One region of the Cronobacter sp. 153480017-3 genome, then DNA from elsewhere that is predicted to be linked to it. Evidence: predicted binding sites of a transcription regulator. Region 1 holds the regulator's gene; each other region holds the start of a gene.
What was found. The regulator sigma-54, encoded in region 1, starts transcription at its own class of promoters, with help from an activator protein. The targets are predictions, from matches to a motif close to GTTGGCACANNTTTCGCTNT.

Region 1 (4,201 bases):
GCCGTGTTTAAAGCCGAACGATTCAAACACCATCGTGAGTTCGCGCTCGCGCTTGCCAAGAAGGCGCGTACGCAACATCTCCGCCAGCTCATGCACCGACATTTCCGAGGTATCGACGATCAGATCCGCACGCGAGCGCAGCGGCTCCAGCAGATCGTTCTCTTCATCGATGGCGCTTTCCAGCGAGAGATTTTTGCTGGAGAGCGGATGCAAACGACGCGTATCGCTGTAGCGGCGGATAAGCGTGTTGCGATCGGCGTCGAGGAACAGCAGTTGCGGAGAGAACGCGTCCGGCAGGTTGTTCATCGCCTGCTCAAACACCTCCGGGGATTCCGGCATATTGCGAACATCAATGCTCACCGCGGCGGATATCTGCCTTTCCGAAAGCGTGCGCGCCAGTTCAGGCAGCAGCACGACAGGCAGGTTATCGACGCAGTAGAACCCCATATCTTCCAGTGCACGCAGGGCGACCGATTTCCCTGACCCTGAACGTCCACTGACGATCATCAGAACCATCTGCTGTTTCTCCACACTTCAGACCGGGTAACCGGCGCCTCCTGGATTGTGCCTGTCGGCACGGTCATTCATTCTCTTCACTGGTTTCAGTGATTATCTGGTAGAGCTCTTCATCGCTTTGCGCGGCGCGCAGACGGCGACAAATCGTTTTGTCCGCCAGCCGCTTCGCCACCAGAGAGAGCGTATGCAGATGCGTTTTGGTTTGATCCGCCGGCACCAGCAGCGCAAAAAGTAAATCGACGGGCTGGTTATCAATGGCGTCGAAAGGGATAGGCGTTTCGAGCTGGACGAAAACGCCAACGGCACGCAGCGTATCTTCTTCGAGCTTGCCGTGCGGGATGGCGATGCCATTGCCGATGCCGGTACTGCCCATCCGCTCACGCGTGAGGATCGCTTCAAAAACGACCTGCGGCGGCAGGCTGAGCTGCTTTGCCGCCAGCTCGCTGATAATTTCCAGGGCGCGCTTTTTGCTCTGGCAGTGTACGCCGCTGCGAGTGCATTCCTGGTTTAATACATTGCTCAATGGCAGAGCCGAATCATTATTCATCATAATTTCACCTAAGCGTTTTCTGGTGCGACGGCTCGCCGCACGGGCCACGAGCCGCCGATGTCCCAGCGAAACGCCCGGACAATTAATGTTGTTTCAGTTTATCTTTGTGTTTAGTGAGCTGCCGCGCCAGTTTATCAATCAAACCGTCAATGGCGGCGTACATATCCTGCCCTTCCGAACTGGCATGCAGCTCCCCGCCGTTCACATGCAGGGTGGCGTCGGCGACCTGCGTCACCTTTTCCACCTTCAGCACAATATAGACCTGATTAATCCTTTCGAAATACTGCTCCAGCTTGGCGAACTTGGTGTTAACGAATTCGCGCAACGCTTCAGTGATTTCGACGTTTTGTCCTGTGATGTTGAGCTGCATAGTGTCTTCCTTATCGGTTGGGTCAGACCAGCTGTTTGCGCTGGTTTGACGGCGGTATGGATAAAGATTCTCGATACTTCGCAACGGTACGGCGGGCCACCATGATCCCCTGTTCTGACAGCATAGACGTTAACTTGCTGTCGCTTAAGGGTTTCGCGGGGTTCTCCGCTGCAATCAACTTTTTCACCAGCGCGCGGATAGCCGTGGAAGAGGCTTCGCCGCCGCCCTCGGTGTTCACGTGGCTTGAGAAAAAATACTTTAATTCAAAGATGCCGCGCGGGCTGTGCAGATATTTTTGCGTGGTGACGCGGGAGATGGTCGATTCATGCATCTCGACCGCCTGCGCGATATCCGCCAGCACCATCGGCTTCATATACTCTTCGCCCTGCTCAAAGAACGCCTGTTGCTGTTCGACGATACAGCGGCTGACGCGCAACAGCGTGTCGTTACGACTCTCCAGGCTTTTGATAAGCCATTTGGCTTCCTGGAGGTTGCTGCGGATGAACTGGCTGTCGGATTCATTGCGCGCGCTGCCGGACATGGCGGCGTACTGCTGATTGATTTTAAGCCGGGGAATGCTGTCGGCGTTAAGCTCGACCGTCCAGCGGCCGTTATGCTTGCGCACCAGCACATCGGGAATAACATATTCCGGCTCGCCGGTCTGGATCGACTGACCGGGGCGCGGATCGAGCGACTGGATAAGATTAACGGCTTCTTTGAGCACATCTTCTTTAAGGCGCGTAACGCGCATCAGGCTGCGGAAATCATGGTTGGCCAGCAGGTCGAGGTGATCGCTGACTATCTGGCGCGCCTGGGCAAGAAAAGGCGTTTCGGCGCTGAACTGCGAGAGCTGGATCAACAGGCAGTCGCGCAGATCCCGGGCGGCGACGCCGACCGGATCGAAACGCTGAACGCGCTTAAGCACGGCTTCGATTTCTTCAAGGCCGATATCGCCATCGCTGTCGCCCATGCCGTCGAGAATATCCTGCACCGTCACGGTGAGATAGCCGGTGTCATCCACCGCGTCGACGATCGCCGTGGCGATGGCGCGATCGGTATCGGAAAACGGCGTCAGCTCCACCTGCCACATCAGGTAATCCTGCAGGCTTTGGGTGGTTTCGCCCTGATAAACGGGCAGTTCGTCGTCGATATAGTCGGTGCCGGTGCCTGAAGGCGTACCCGCGGTGTAGATTTCGTCCCAGCTGGCGTCAAGCGGCAGCTCGTCTGGCATCTCTTTTTGCTCCAGCGCTTCGGCGGTGTCCAGCCCTTCGCTGTCCTGCGTTTCCTGAGTGGCAATTTCGTCGTGAATGTCGGTTTGTTCAAGCAGGGGGTTACTCTCCAGCGCCTGTTGCAGCTCCTGCTGAAGCTCCAGCGTGGACAATTGCAACAAGCGGATGGCCTGCTGCAACTGCGGCGTCATGGCGAGCTGTTGGCTAAGCCTTAGTTGCAAACCTTGCTTCATATTCAGAGCAAAAATCCTCAGGTGTAAACGTCAAAAAGACCTGTGCAGCAGGGCGCACCGGGTCGCGCGCCGTTTCTGCCTGTTGCCCTACCCTATCAGAGTCTGAACTCTTCCCCAAGGTATACGCGTTTAACCTGTTCGTCCTGCAGGATTTCATCAGGCGTGCCGTGGGCGATAAGGTGGCCCTGGCTGACGATGTAGGCGCGTTCGCAGACGGCCAGCGTTTCACGCACGTTGTGGTCGGTAATCAGCACGCCGAGGCCGCTGTCGCGCAGATGCTCAATAATGCGTTTGATGTCGATAACCGAAATCGGGTCGACACCGGCGAACGGCTCATCCAGCAGGATAAACTTCGGGTTCGCCGCGAGCGCGCGGGCGATCTCCACACGGCGACGTTCACCGCCGGAGAGCGACTGGCCGAGGCTATCGCGCAGATGGTCGATGTGAAACTCTTCCATCAGCTCTTTGGCGCGATCTTCACGCTGCTCGGTGCTGAGATCGTCGCGAATCTGCAGGACCGCCATCAGGTTGTCATAGACGCTCAGGCGGCGGAATATTGACGCCTCCTGCGGCAGATAGCCGATACCGCGACGCGCGCGGGCGTGCAGCGGCAAGAGACTGATATTTTCATCATCAATGATGATGTCGCCCGCGTCGCGCGGCACGATGCCCACCACCATATAGAATGTCGTGGTTTTACCCGCGCCGTTCGGGCCAAGCAGGCCGACAATCTCGCCTGAATTCACCGTCAGGCTGACATCTTCCACTACGCGGCGGCCTTTGTAGGCTTTCGCCAGGTGTTTCGCAATGAGTGTTGCCATAAGGGTTTAGTTACTCTTGTTCTGGGCGGGCGCCTGAGAGGTGCCGTCTTTATTTTGCAGCTGCGACGGCACCAGTACGGTGGTCACGCGTTTGCCTTTCTCGCTGAACGCCTGCATTTTCTGCTCTTTCACGAGATAAGTGATTTTGTCGCCTTTGATATTGCTGTCGAGCTGCTCAAGATAGGCGTTGCCGGTCAGCACCACAAAGTCGTTTTGCAGCTCATAGTGCATTTTGGCGGCGTGGCCTTTCACCGGCTTGCCGTTGTCCTGCATCTGATAGAACGTGGCCGGATTGCCATAGCCGTCAATCACTTCTTTACCTTTCTCGCCGCCAGGACGCGTCACGACAACTTTATCGGCGTTGATTTTGATCGAACCCTGCGTCACCACGACGTTGCCGGTAAACGTGACCACGTTACCCTGCATGTCCAGCGACTGCTGGTCAGATTCAATGTGAATAGGCTGTTCGGTATCGCCTGTCA
Region 2 (4,201 bases), on a different contig from region 1:
ACGTTTAATACAGTCTATGTGAGCGTCTTTTGTAGGGTGGGTAAGCAAAGCGCACCCACCTTTACATTCATAGCCCCTTTCATGGCGGGTGCGCGTGGCTTACCCGTCCTACGTTTAATACAGTCTATGTGATCGTCTTTTGTAGGGTGGGTAAGCGAAGCGCACCCACCTTGCCACTCGCCCCCATAAAAAACCTCCCGCATGCGGGAGGTTTTTTGCTCCGGAGATAACGCCGCTATCAAGCGTTGTAGGCGTTCTCGCCGTGGCTGTTGACATCCAGCCCTTCGCGCTCCTGCTCTTCGGAGACACGCAGGCCCACGGTCAAATCCGCCGCTTTATAGGCGATAAACGCGACCACAGCGGACCAGACAACGGTAATGGCGATGCTCTCAAGCTGCACCAGCACCTGATGACCCATCGTCACGCCCGCGGCGTAACCCACACCGCCAAGCGATGTTGAGGCAAAAATACCGGTCAGGATGCAACCCACAATCCCACAGACGCCATGCACGCCGAATACGTCGCACGGGTCGTCAACGCGCAGCCAGCGTTTCAGCAGCGTGACGCCCCACAAGCCCGCCAGACCTGCCGCGATACCCACGATAAGCGAGCCGCCCACGCCGATGTAGCCGCACGCAGGCGTCACGCCCACCAGACCGGCAATGGCGCCGGAACATGCGCCCAGCAGCGACGGCTTACCGCGCAGCGCCCATTCACCAAACACCCACGCAAGAATGGCCGCCGCCGTTGCAACAACCGTGTTCACAAACGCCAGACCTGCGATTTCGTTGGCGGCGCTGGCGGAGCCGGCGTTAAAGCCGAACCAGCCGAAATAAAGGATTGCAGTGCCGGTAAAGACCATCGGCAGGTTATGCGGTTTAAACGCTTCTTTGCCGAAGCCAACGCGCTTGCCAACCAGATACGCACCCACCAGACCCGCTACCGCCGCGTTAATGTGCACCACGGTGCCGCCCGCGAAATCCAGCGCGCCGTCAGAGGCCAGCAGGCCGCCGCCCCAGACCATATGCGCAATCGGCACATAGGAGAAGGTGAGCCACACCGCCACGAAGATCAGCACGGCCGAGAAGCGGATGCGTTCCGCCAGCGCGCCGACGATAAGCCCCACGGTGATACAGGCGAAAGAGCCCTGGAACGCGACGTGAATATACTGATAGAAGGTGCCCATCAGGTCGGTAATTTTAATGCCCTTCAGCAGCAGCCAGTCGACGTTGCCAAAGAAGCTGCCGCCGCTGCCGAACGCCAGCGAGTAGCCATAGACCACCCAAAGGACGCAGACCAGCGCGAACGCGACAGACACCTGCGTCAGCATCGAGAGCACGTTTTTCGCGCGGATAAGACCGCCGTAAAACAGCGCAAGCCCCGGGATGGTCATAAAGAGCACCAGCGCGGTGCAGATCATCATAAAAGCGTTATCGGCTTTGTCCGCCACCGCGGGCGCCGCCAGGGCAATACCTGGCAGAAGAGCAAGCAGGCCGAAACCCGATTTGAAAGCTGTGTGTTTCATTTTGTGCATTCCTGTAACGGTTGGCCAGAAATCAGAGAGCCGCTTCGTCGGCTTCGCCGGTACGAATACGAATCACGCGTTGCAGTTCGGCGACAAAAATTTTGCCGTCGCCAATTTTTCCGGTCCACGCGGCCTTGCTGACCACCTCGATCACTTCATCCAGCTGATCGTCGGCGATTGCCACGTCGATTTTTACTTTCGGCAGGAAGTTCACGCTGTATTCGGCGCCGCGGTAAAGCTCGGCATGGCCTTTCTGGCGCCCGAACCCTTTCACTTCGGTGACGGTAAGCCCCTGAATGCCAATGGTGGAGAGTGCTTCACGCACGTCTTCCAGTTTGAACGGTTTGATTACCACGGTAACCAGCTTCATAGATCCCCTCCAGTCAGAAATGGGTAATGCGGCAGCGACGATAAACAGGTAAAGCAAGCGGCGTGCCAGGAATAGAAAAGCGCGCGGCGGCGGCAAAAACTGCGGCAGGAAAGCAGGATTAATTGAATGAAACGGAAGGCAGAAAAGAAAAACGCACCATGCGAGTGCACGGTGCGTTACATTTTTGCACCACTAACGATGCGTGTTAGCAGAACGCCTGATTTTGGTGCATCAGGCGCTGAGCGGCTCCTCTTTCGCGGCGGCCTGTAGCTCTTCACCCGCAAGCTGGAGCTGATACATCTGCCAGTAGCGTCCGCGCGCCTCAAGCAGCGCCTGATGGCTGCCCCGCTCTACCGCCTGCCCGCGATGCAGCACCAGAATGGTGTCGGCTTCCACGATCGTTGAGAGGCGATGCGCGATAACCACCAGCGTTGTGTGCGGCCGGATAGCGGCCAGCGCGTGCTGAATCGCCTGCTCGGTGCCGGAATCAATATTCGCCGTCGCCTCATCAAGGATAAGGATTTGCGGCGCGTCCACCAGCACGCGCGCCAGCGCCAGCAACTGTTTCTGCCCGACGGAGAGATTATTGCCCTGCTCGCCAAGGCGGGTATGAATGCCCTCGCTCATGCCGCGCGCCAGCTCGGCCAGTTGTACCGTTTCCAGCACCTCCCAGACGCGCGCTTCGTCGATATCACGCCCGAGCGTGACGTTCGCGAAGAACGAATCGGCCAGCACGACAGGATCCTGCTGTACCATCGCCACGCCTTTACGCAGCACGCCGTGGCTGAGCGAGGCGAGCGGTCGGCCATCAAGGCGGATTTCGCCACTGCTGAGCGGGTAATACCCCATCAGCAGGCTCGCGAGCGTACTTTTGCCGCTGCCGGTATGACCGACCAGCGCCACGAAGTGACGGGACGGCACCGAGAGCGAAATGTCTTTCAGCACGAACTGATCGTCGCGATAGGCGAAAGAGACGTTATCCACCTCAATCGCCCCGCTCGTGAGCGGGCGCTCGTCGTGGCCGTAATCCTGGCGCGGCCTGTCCATCAACTCGAACACACGTTCGCCCGCCACCAGCGCCTGCTGCAAAATCGACTGCTGAGTGGTGAGCTCAATCAGCGGCTCGTTAAGACGGCCCAGATAGCTGATAAACGCATAGAGAACCCCCACCTGAATCGTCCCGATGGCGGTGAAGCCGAACAGCATCAGCAGGCCGCACAGCACCAGCGCGGAAAAGAGGCTCAGCAACGGACGCAGCAGAAAGCCATCCAGGCGTAGCGTCTGCATTCGCGCCAGATAGTGCGAATGGCTGGCGGCGTTCATGCGCTCGCCAAAGCGCGTCTGCTGGCGAAACTGCTGGATGACATTCATACCGCTGATGACTTCATTAAAGCCGTCGTTGATGTCCGCCAGATAAGTTCGCACCCGGCGTACAATCGGCGTGCTGTAGCGCTGATAAATCATCATGACGATAAGCACCGCCGGGAAGATAGTGATGGCCACCAGCGCCATGCGCCAGTCGAGGCTGAACATCGCCACCAGCATCGCGCCGATAAGCGCGGCGCTGCGCAACACCGTCGCCACGACCGTGACATAGAGATCGCGGATCACCTCGGTATCGTTAGTGACGCGCGAAATCAGCTGCCCCACCGGCTGCGTGTCGAACGCGCTGAGCGGCTGGCGCAGCGCGGCATCCATTACATCAGTACGCAACTGTTGCACCACGCCCACCGCCGCCTGGTTAAACAGCAGCGCCTGCCAGTAATGCAGCCCGGCGGCGAGAATTTGCAGCAGCACGTAGGCGAACGCCAGCCCGGCCACCAGCCCCAGCGGCAGCTGGTTTTTCGCGACCAGGTTGTCGATGAAATAGCTGATGAGCGCGGGGCCGGTCACTTCCGCGGCGGCAGCCACCCACAGCATCAGCACCGCGCCGCCGAGCGGTTTACGCCACGGCGAGCCATACGCCAGCAGACGTTTCAGCGTCGGCCAGCTTTTTACGGTATTACGCATTCAGCGCCTCCTCATCGTGCTCTTCCGGCGCGTCGTCCAGCGCCGCTTCGAGCTGCTGATAGCGATACATATCCCGGTACCAGCCGGGCTGTGCCGCAAGCGCCTCATGACGCCCGCGCTGCGCCACCTGGCCGTGTTGCAGCACCAGAATTTCGCTGGCTTCGGTCAGCGCCGACAGCCGGTGCGCGCTGATGATGACAGTACGGTTTTCGCCCCACTGGCGCAGGTTATGCAGAATCTGGTGTTCAGTACGCCCGTCAACGGCGGAGAGCGCGTCATCCAGCACCAGAATTTCG
Region 3 (4,201 bases), on a different contig from region 1:
CCGTGACCCAGGAACAGCTTACCGCGATCCTGCAGACCGAACAGCGCGAACGCGACCGCTTTACCCTGACCGTTAGAGATCAGTACGCCGTTGTTACGCTGGCCCACTTCGCCCGGACGGATATCGTCGTAGTGGCTGAAGGTGGAGTACAGCAGACCCGTACCGGAGGTCATGGTCATGAACTCAGAACGGAAGCCGATCAGGCCACGGCTTGGGATCACGTAGTCGAGACGTACGCGGCCTTTGCCGTCCGGATTCATGTTTTTCAGGTCGCCTTTACGCTCGCCCAGCGCCTGCATCACAGAACCCTGGTGCTGTTCTTCAACGTCCAGCGTCACGTTCTCGAACGGCTCTTGTTTACGTCCATCGATTTCGCGGAAGATAACTTTCGGACGGGAAACCGCCAGTTCGAAACCTTCACGACGCATGTTCTCGATAAGAACAGACAGGTGCAGTTCGCCACGGCCAGACACGCGGAACGCGTCAGCGTCTTCGGTTTCTTCAACGCGCAGCGCCACGTTGTGCACCAGCTCTTTGTTCAGACGGTCAAGGATCTGACGAGAGGTAACGTATTTACCTTCTTTACCGCAGAACGGAGAGGTGTTGACGTTGAAGTACATAGAAACGGTCGGCTCGTCAACGGACAGCGCCGGCAGCGCTTCGACATTCTGCGGATCGCAGATGGTGTCGGAGATGTTCAGCTCGCCAAGACCGGTGATAGCGATGATATCGCCAGCTTCCGCCAGATCGGTATCGATACGCTCCAGGCCCAGATGGCCCAGCACTTTACCGACTTTACCGTTACGGGTTTTGCCTTCGCTATCGATGATAGTGACCTGCTGGTTCGGCTTCACTTTACCGCGTTTGATGCGGCCGATGCCGATGACGCCAACGTAGTTGTTGTAGTCCAGCTGGGAGATCTGCATCTGCAGCGGGCCGTCGAGGTCAACGTCCGGTGCCGGTACATGGTCGACGATCGCCTGGTACAGCGGGGTCATATCTTCCGCCATATCAGAGTGATCCAGACCTGCGATACCGTTCAGCGCGGACGCGTAAACGATAGGGAAGTCCAGCTGCTCGTCGGTCGCGTCGAGGTTCACGAACAGGTCGAACACCTGATCCACAACCCAGTCAGGACGCGCGCCCGGACGGTCAACTTTGTTGATAACCACGATAGGTTTCAGGCCATGGGCAAATGCTTTTTTGGTCACGAAGCGCGTTTGCGGCATGGGGCCGTCAAATGCGTCAACCACCAGCAGCACGGAATCAACCATGGACATTACACGTTCAACTTCACCACCGAAGTCGGCGTGCCCTGGGGTATCAACGATATTGATACGGTAATCATTCCATTTGATCGCGGTGTTTTTCGCGAGGATGGTAATCCCACGCTCTTTCTCCAAATCGTTGGAGTCCATCACGCGCTCTTGAGTTTCAGCACGCTCGTCGAACGTACCGGATTGCTGCAGCAGCTTGTCAACCAGGGTCGTTTTACCATGGTCAACGTGCGCAATGATGGCGATGTTACGCAATTTTTCGATCACAACTTTGCCTCAGGCATTAGAAATAGCGCGTTATTGTACACGTATTAATCGAAGGACTAAACAGGATCACAATCATCTGACGCAAACAAGTATTGTCGCCAGGCTTTGTGATCCTTTTCACGCAGCGGTAAAAGGGCTATTAAACGTAAATTGCACCAACACAGTGCTTGTTTTTTACACACAGGCACTATATTGGTGCAATCTCTCCATCGTGGTGCAGCCCTTTTGCACTATGACGCGCATCATAGCGCCTTTTTGGGGGAATTTGAAAGTTGGCACAGATTTCGCTTTAAAGAATTCAGGGCGGCAACGCCAATTTTAATAAGTACTGAAGACCTCGTTACCACGACGACAATGACAAATCCGGGAGAGTTAAGTATGTCCGCTGAACACGTTCTGACGATGCTGAATGAACATGAAGTGAAGTTTGTGGATCTGCGCTTCACTGATACTAAAGGTAAAGAACAGCACGTCACCATCCCAGCCCACCAGGTGAACGCCGACTTCTTCGAAGAAGGTAAAATGTTCGATGGCTCGTCCATCGGTGGCTGGAAAGGCATCAATGAATCTGACATGGTGCTGATGCCGGACGCCTCCACCGCTGTCATTGACCCGTTCTACGAAGAACCTACTCTGATTATTCGTTGCGACATCCTCGAGCCGGGCACCATGCAGGGCTACGATCGCGACCCGCGCTCCATCGCCAAGCGCGCTGAGGAGTACCTGCGCTCTACCGGCATCGCGGACACCGTCCTGTTCGGGCCGGAACCTGAGTTCTTCCTGTTTGACGACATCCGCTTCGGCAGCACCATTTCTGGCTCCCATGTCGCGATTGACGACATCGAAGGCGCGTGGAACTCCTCCACCAAATACGAAGGCGGCAACAAAGGCCACCGTCCGGGCGTGAAAGGCGGTTACTTCCCGGTTCCGCCGGTTGACTCTTCTCAGGACATCCGTTCTGTGATGTGTCTGACCATGGAAGAGATGGGCCTGGTCGTTGAAGCGCACCACCACGAAGTGGCCACCGCCGGTCAGAACGAAGTGGCAACCCGCTTCAACACCATGACCAAGAAAGCGGACGAAATTCAGATCTACAAATATGTCGTGCATAACGTCGCGCACCGCTTCGGCAAAACCGCAACTTTTATGCCGAAACCGATGTTCGGTGATAACGGCTCCGGTATGCACTGCCATATGTCTCTGTCCAAGAACGGCACCAACCTGTTCTCTGGCGACAAATACGCGGGTCTGTCTGAGCAGGCGCTGTATTACATCGGCGGCGTAATCAAACACGCCAAAGCCATCAACGCCCTGTCTAACCCGACCACCAACTCTTACAAGCGTCTGGTACCAGGCTACGAAGCGCCGGTGATGCTGGCTTACTCCGCGCGTAACCGCTCTGCGTCTATCCGTATCCCGGTGGTTGCGTCTCCGAAAGCGCGTCGTATCGAAGTGCGCTTCCCGGACCCGGCCGCTAACCCGTACCTGTGCTTCGCTGCCCTGCTGATGGCCGGTCTTGACGGCATCAAGAACAAGATCCACCCGGGCGAAGCGATGGACAAAAACCTGTATGACCTGCCGCCGGAAGAAGCGAAAGAGATCCCGCAGGTTGCCGGTTCTCTGGAAGAAGCCCTGCAGGCGCTGGACGCAGACCGCGAGTTCCTGACCGCAGGCGGCGTGTTCACTGACGATGCGATCGATGCTTACATCGCGCTGCGTATGGAAGAGAACGACCGCGTTCGCATGACGCCGCACCCGGTAGAGTTCGAACTCTACTACAGCGTGTAATGATTTATTGATGTTGATAGCCAGCGGATTTCAGGTTGTCGCCACTGCGTGAAATCCGCGAATGTTTTTTTGTTGCCGTGGAAACTTTAGCCCATCTTCGGATGGGCTTTTTTCACCACCCGAAACCGGTTTTAACGCCCTTTTTAGCGTTAAAACGCTATAATGCACTAAAATGGTGCAAACCCTGGGGGACTGCTGAATGGCAACAGGCACGCTGCCCGATGCTGGGCAGATCCTTAACGCATTAATCAATAGCATTTTACTGGTCGACGACGAGCTGGCGGTGCATTACGCCAACCCGGCGGCGCAGCAGTTGCTCGCGCAAAGTTCACGTAAGCTTTACGGCACGCCACTCCCGGAGCTGCTGAGTTATTTTTCCCTGAACATCAGCCTGATGCAGGAGAGCCTGAACGCGGGCCAGGGATTTACCGATAACGAAGTAACGCTGGTGATTGATGGCCGCTCACACATTCTTTCCCTGACGGCGCAACGTCTGCCGGACGGCCTGATCCTGCTTGAGATGGCCCCGATGGATAATCAGCGGCGTTTAAGCCAAGAACAGCTCCAGCATGCCCAGCAAGTCGCCGCGCGCGATCTGGTTCGCGGCCTGGCGCATGAAATCAAAAATCCGCTCGGTGGCCTGCGAGGCGCAGCGCAATTGCTGAGCCGCGCCCTGCCCGACCCGTCGCTGACGGAATACACCAAAGTCATCATTGAACAGGCCGACCGCCTGCGTAACCTGGTGGACCGCCTGTTAGGGCCGCAGCAGCCGGGCATGCACGTCACCGAAAGCATTCATAAAGTGGCCGAGCGCGTGGTGAAGCTGGTCTCCATGGAACTGCCGGAAAACGTTCGGCTTCTGCGCGACT
Region 4 (4,201 bases), on a different contig from region 1:
ACTGGGCGGGTTTACAGCGACCGGTCAGCACCTCGCCGCAGCGGGCGTCGGGGGAATCGTTGACTTGCTGTGGCGCTGGCGCGAAATGCGCCTCGGCGTCAAAGGCCTGAAACGGCGCGCGAAGCCGCACGCCGGAGTGGTTTATCACGCCCAGTCCGCGCCATTCGCTGTCGCCCTCGACACAAAACACCGTGTCCATCGCCTGCTGCGCCGCCGGGTTGCCCGCGTCCGGCACCACGCGGCGGTACTGGTTTTCCACCCGGCTTTCTCCGGCGATGCGCTGTTCAACCAGCATCAGCACGCCCTGTAGCAGATCCAGCGGCTCGAAACCGGCCACCACCAGCGGGCGCGCGAAACGCCCGGCAATGAAATCATACGGATGCGTGCCGATCACCATGCTGACATGCCCCGGCGCCAGGAACGCGTCGATCTGGTTATCCGGCTGCTCCAGCAGGCTTTGCAGCGTCGGGATAAGCGTAATGTGCTGACAGAAAAAGTAAAAATTACGCACGCCGCGCGCTTTCGCCTGGATAAGCGTCAGCGCGGTGGCGGGCATGGTGGTTTCAAAGCCTAAGCCGAAAAACACCACCTCGCGCGCCGGGTTCTGCCCGGCGATCTTCAGCGCGTCCATCGGCGAATAGACGATACGCACGTCCGCGCCTTCGGCTTTGGCCTGGAGCAGCGAGCCGTTTTTGCCCGGCACGCGCATGGCGTCGCCGAAAGTGCAGAAAATAACGCCCGGGCGGCGGGCGATTTCGGTGGCGTTGTCGATGCGTCCCATCGGCAGCACGCAAACCGGGCAGCCCGGGCCGTGGATAAACTCGATATTTTCCGGCAGCAGACGGTCGAGGCCGAATTTAAAAATGGCGTGGGTGTGCCCGCCGCACACCTCCATAATGCGCAGCGGTTTCTGCGCCGTGTGGCTTAAGCGCGGCGCGCGCTCGCACAGCCGGTCAATCAGGCGCAGCACCCGTTCCGGGTTGCGGTATTCATCGACATAACGCATCAGCGGTTCTCCTCGCCATACAGCAGCGCGCCGACATCCGGCTCTACTTCAAACATCGTTTGCAGCGCCTCCAGCGTGTCGCGCGCCTCGCGCTCGTTAATCAGGCTCATGGCGAAACCGACATGCACCAGCACCCACTGGCCGAGACGCGGCTGGCCGTTCTCGTCATGCGCGCCCACCAGCGTTAAGTCAACCTCGCGCCGTACGCCGCACACCTCGACGCGCGCGAGGTTGCCGGTGAGCAGTTCACAGATTTGCCCCGGAATGCCTATGCACATCGCTGTTCCTCCAGCCAGGCGAGCCACGCGCGCATGCCGTCGCCGCGCGTGGCGGAAACCAGCAGGATAGTGATGTTCGGGTTGACCTCGCGCGCGTACGCCATGCATTTCTCAACGTCGAAGTTCAGGTACGGCAGCAGGTCAATTTTATTAAGCAGCATCAACGAGGCGGCGGCGAACATATGCGGGTATTTGAGCGGCTTATCTTCGCCCTCGGTCACGGAAAGCACCGCCACTTTGTGGCGCTCGCCGAGATCAAACCCCGCCGGGCAGACCAGATTGCCGACGTTTTCAATAAACAGCACGCCGTTATCCGCAAGCGGCAGGCGCGCCATCGCGTCCTCTATCATCTGCGCGTCGAGATGACACCCTTTGCCGGTATTGACCTGAATCGCCGGCGTACCGGTGGCGCGAATACGCTCGGCGTCGTTTACCGTCTGCTGATCGCCTTCGATAACGGCGCAGGGCGTGGTGTCGCGCAGGCGTTTAAGCGTTTCGGTGAGCAGCGTTGTTTTGCCGGAGCCGGGGCTGGAGACCAGGTTCAGCGCCAGCTGACCGCGCGCGGCGAGACGCTGGCGGTTGCGCTGCGCAATCTGGTTATTTTTATCGAGCACATTGATTTCAATCTCCACCATTTTGCGCTGGCTTAAGCCGGGCGCATGGGTGCCCGCCTCGCCGTGGCCGTAATTGAGAGAACCATCCGGTGCCTCGTCAGGGGTAAACGCGTTCACGTTTATGCTGGAGATGGGGGCCGTGATACGCGGCGCGGCGGCAAAGGGGGCGGCGCGAAACGGCGAATGCGGGTTGTGCTCATCGCCTTCTATATAAAGGTTGCCGTGCTGGCAACCGCAGGTCGTACACATCTTCTACTCCTGTTCTATTTCGAGACGCTTGATTTGCACGCTGTCATCGGCATCGATGCGCAGATCCGCGCTATGGCAATGCGGGCAGCGGCGTACCAGCGTCGTGAGTAACTGAACGTTGCGCTGGCACTGCGGACACCAGCACTTCGCCTCCTGCTGGCTTAAATGCAGCGTGCAGCCTTCGGCGCGGGTGTCGCGGCACGCCAGATCAAAGCAAAACTCCAGCGCGCTGCGCTCAACGCAGGAGAACGCGCCGATTTCCAGCCACACGCCGGTAACTTTGCGCGCGCCACGCTGCTGCGCCTGCTGTTCGATAATTTCCACTGCCCGCTGGCAGAGGGTAAGTTCGTGCATAACGCCTCCGGTACGTTTTGCGTTTGCGAATGTCACAGGCAATGCAATAACGGTGCCAGCGCATGAGAGGCGCGGCGGGAGGCTGTCGCGGCGGGTGTCGAGGCTGTCGAAATGACACGTCATGACAGACGGCGTGACGTGACGTTTAAGAATAAATCATTAAAAAACAGCAAATTAAAAAATGGCATGGTTCCTGCTAAAGACGGGTATCTCTGTTAAATGAGCCAATAACCATGATCCTTTCCGAATTAAGCCAGAAGGCGGAATTTATCGCCGATCGTCACCGCGCGTTACAGACGCACTGGCACACCTACTGCAACACGCTGGTCCAGGCCATTACGCTGTCGCGCCAGAAGCTGCATCACTCGCTCGGCTGCGAGCCGCAAAACGGGCTGTGCTTCTTTCTTTTTGAGCACTTCGCCATCCGCGTGGAGCAGGCCGAAGGCTTTCACTGCCGCACCATTAACTATCTGATAGCCCGCCGCGACGGCAGCGAAGAGACGCTGCTCGCCACCGCGCAGCTCGACGCAAAAGGCCTGCTGGATGGCGTTGTGGATATCCGCGACCGCGAGCGGGTGCTGGCGCACTATCTCGACAAAATCGGCGCGCTGGTCGACGGACTCTATGACGCCGTGCAGCAGGATACGCCGCTGCGCATCAGCGAGATCCTGGCGGCCCGCGACGCGTCGTCACATTAACCGGGCGAGGTGTCGCTGACTGTCGAAATCGTCCGTCGTCGTCACTTTTCGTCAAAAATGTCCATCACCTGAGGAACACCTGGTGAACCGTTTTATCATTGCCGACTCCACGCTCTGCATCGGCTGCCACACCTGTGAGGCCGCCTGTTCGGAGACGCACCGCCTGCATGGACTGCAATCCAGGCCGCGCCTGACGGTTATGCGTAACCAAAAAGATTCCGCCCCGCAGCTGTGCCACCACTGCGAAGACGCGCCGTGCGCGCAGGTCTGTCCGGCGAACGCCATCACCCGCGAGGCGGGGGCGATTCAGCTCAATGAAAGCCTGTGCGTGAGCTGCAAACTCTGCGGCATCGCCTGTCCATTCGGCGCGATTGAATTCTCCGGCAGCCGCCCGCTGCATATCCCGGCCAACGTCAACAGCCCGAAAGCGCCGCCCGCGCCGCCTGCGCCTGCGCGCGTCGGCGCGTTTCTCGACTGGACCCCCGGCGTGCGCGCTGTGGCGATGAAGTGCGATCTCTGCCAGTTCGACGCAGACGGCCCGGCCTGCATACGTACCTGTCCGACCGGCGCGCTGAAGCTTGTCGATAACCACGACATAGCCCGCGCCAGCCGCCGCAAACGCGAGCTGACCATTAACGCCGACCTCGGCGATTTATCGCTGCTGCTGCAACCGCGCGGAGGAGAATAATGAACGCGATTTTCTTATATCAGGGCGCGCTGGTGGCCTTTGGCGCGGGGCTTGCGCTCGCGCTGCTGAGCGCCTGGCATAAGCCGCTCAGCGCGCTGCTTGGTGGCCTTGGCGGCGCGCTCGGTTGCCTGTGCGCGCTGGCGGCAGGCGGCTGGCTGCTGATCAACGTGAACGACGGGCCGCTTACGACGCACATCGGCGCGCTCGCGGTGCATCTCACTGCCTTTAACGCCATATGGCTTGCGACACTCGGCCTGCCAGGATTTTTTATCTGCCTGTTTACGCTTATTCCTCCGCGCGACGGGCAGGCGCGC

Region 2: a site for sigma-54 is predicted at 1,946-1,965, ahead of glnK (P-II family nitrogen regulator). Genes of this name have one in related genera too.
Region 3: a site for sigma-54 is predicted at 1,816-1,835, ahead of glnA (glutamate--ammonia ligase). Genes of this name have one in related genera too.
Region 4: a site for sigma-54 is predicted at 2,542-2,561, ahead of hypA (hydrogenase maturation nickel metallochaperone HypA). Genes of this name have one in related genera too.

Annotation. Positions count from the first base shown of each region.
Region 1 is NZ_JBSEYN010000009.1:72,069-76,269, forward strand. It holds gene rapZ (RNase adapter RapZ) at 1-516, opposite strand, end outside; gene ptsN (PTS IIA-like nitrogen regulatory protein PtsN) at 581-1,066, opposite strand; gene hpf (ribosome hibernation promoting factor) at 1,149-1,436, opposite strand; gene rpoN (RNA polymerase factor sigma-54) at 1,459-2,898, opposite strand; gene lptB (LPS export ABC transporter ATP-binding protein) at 2,994-3,719, opposite strand; gene lptA (lipopolysaccharide ABC transporter substrate-binding protein LptA) at 3,726-4,201, opposite strand, start outside.
Region 2 is NZ_JBSEYN010000007.1:196,433-200,633, reverse strand. It holds gene amtB (ammonium transporter AmtB) at 239-1,525, opposite strand; gene glnK (P-II family nitrogen regulator) at 1,557-1,895, opposite strand; gene ACUW6V_RS16440 (SmdB family multidrug efflux ABC transporter permease/ATP-binding protein) at 2,127-3,905, opposite strand; gene ACUW6V_RS16435 (SmdA family multidrug ABC transporter permease/ATP-binding protein) at 3,898-4,201, opposite strand, start outside.
Region 3 is NZ_JBSEYN010000004.1:354,181-358,381, forward strand. It holds gene typA (ribosome-dependent GTPase TypA) at 1-1,544, opposite strand, end outside; gene glnA (glutamate--ammonia ligase) at 1,923-3,332, shown strand; gene glnL (nitrogen regulation protein NR(II)) at 3,532-4,201, shown strand, end outside.
Region 4 is NZ_JBSEYN010000002.1:707,373-711,573, forward strand. It holds gene hypD (hydrogenase formation protein HypD) at 1-1,006, opposite strand, end outside; gene ACUW6V_RS07740 (HypC/HybG/HupF family hydrogenase formation chaperone) at 1,006-1,284, opposite strand; gene hypB (hydrogenase nickel incorporation protein HypB) at 1,275-2,147, opposite strand; gene hypA (hydrogenase maturation nickel metallochaperone HypA) at 2,151-2,501, opposite strand; gene hycA (formate hydrogenlyase regulator HycA) at 2,735-3,199, shown strand; gene ACUW6V_RS07760 (4Fe-4S dicluster domain-containing protein) at 3,282-3,887, shown strand; gene hycC (formate hydrogenlyase subunit 3) at 3,887-4,201, shown strand, end outside.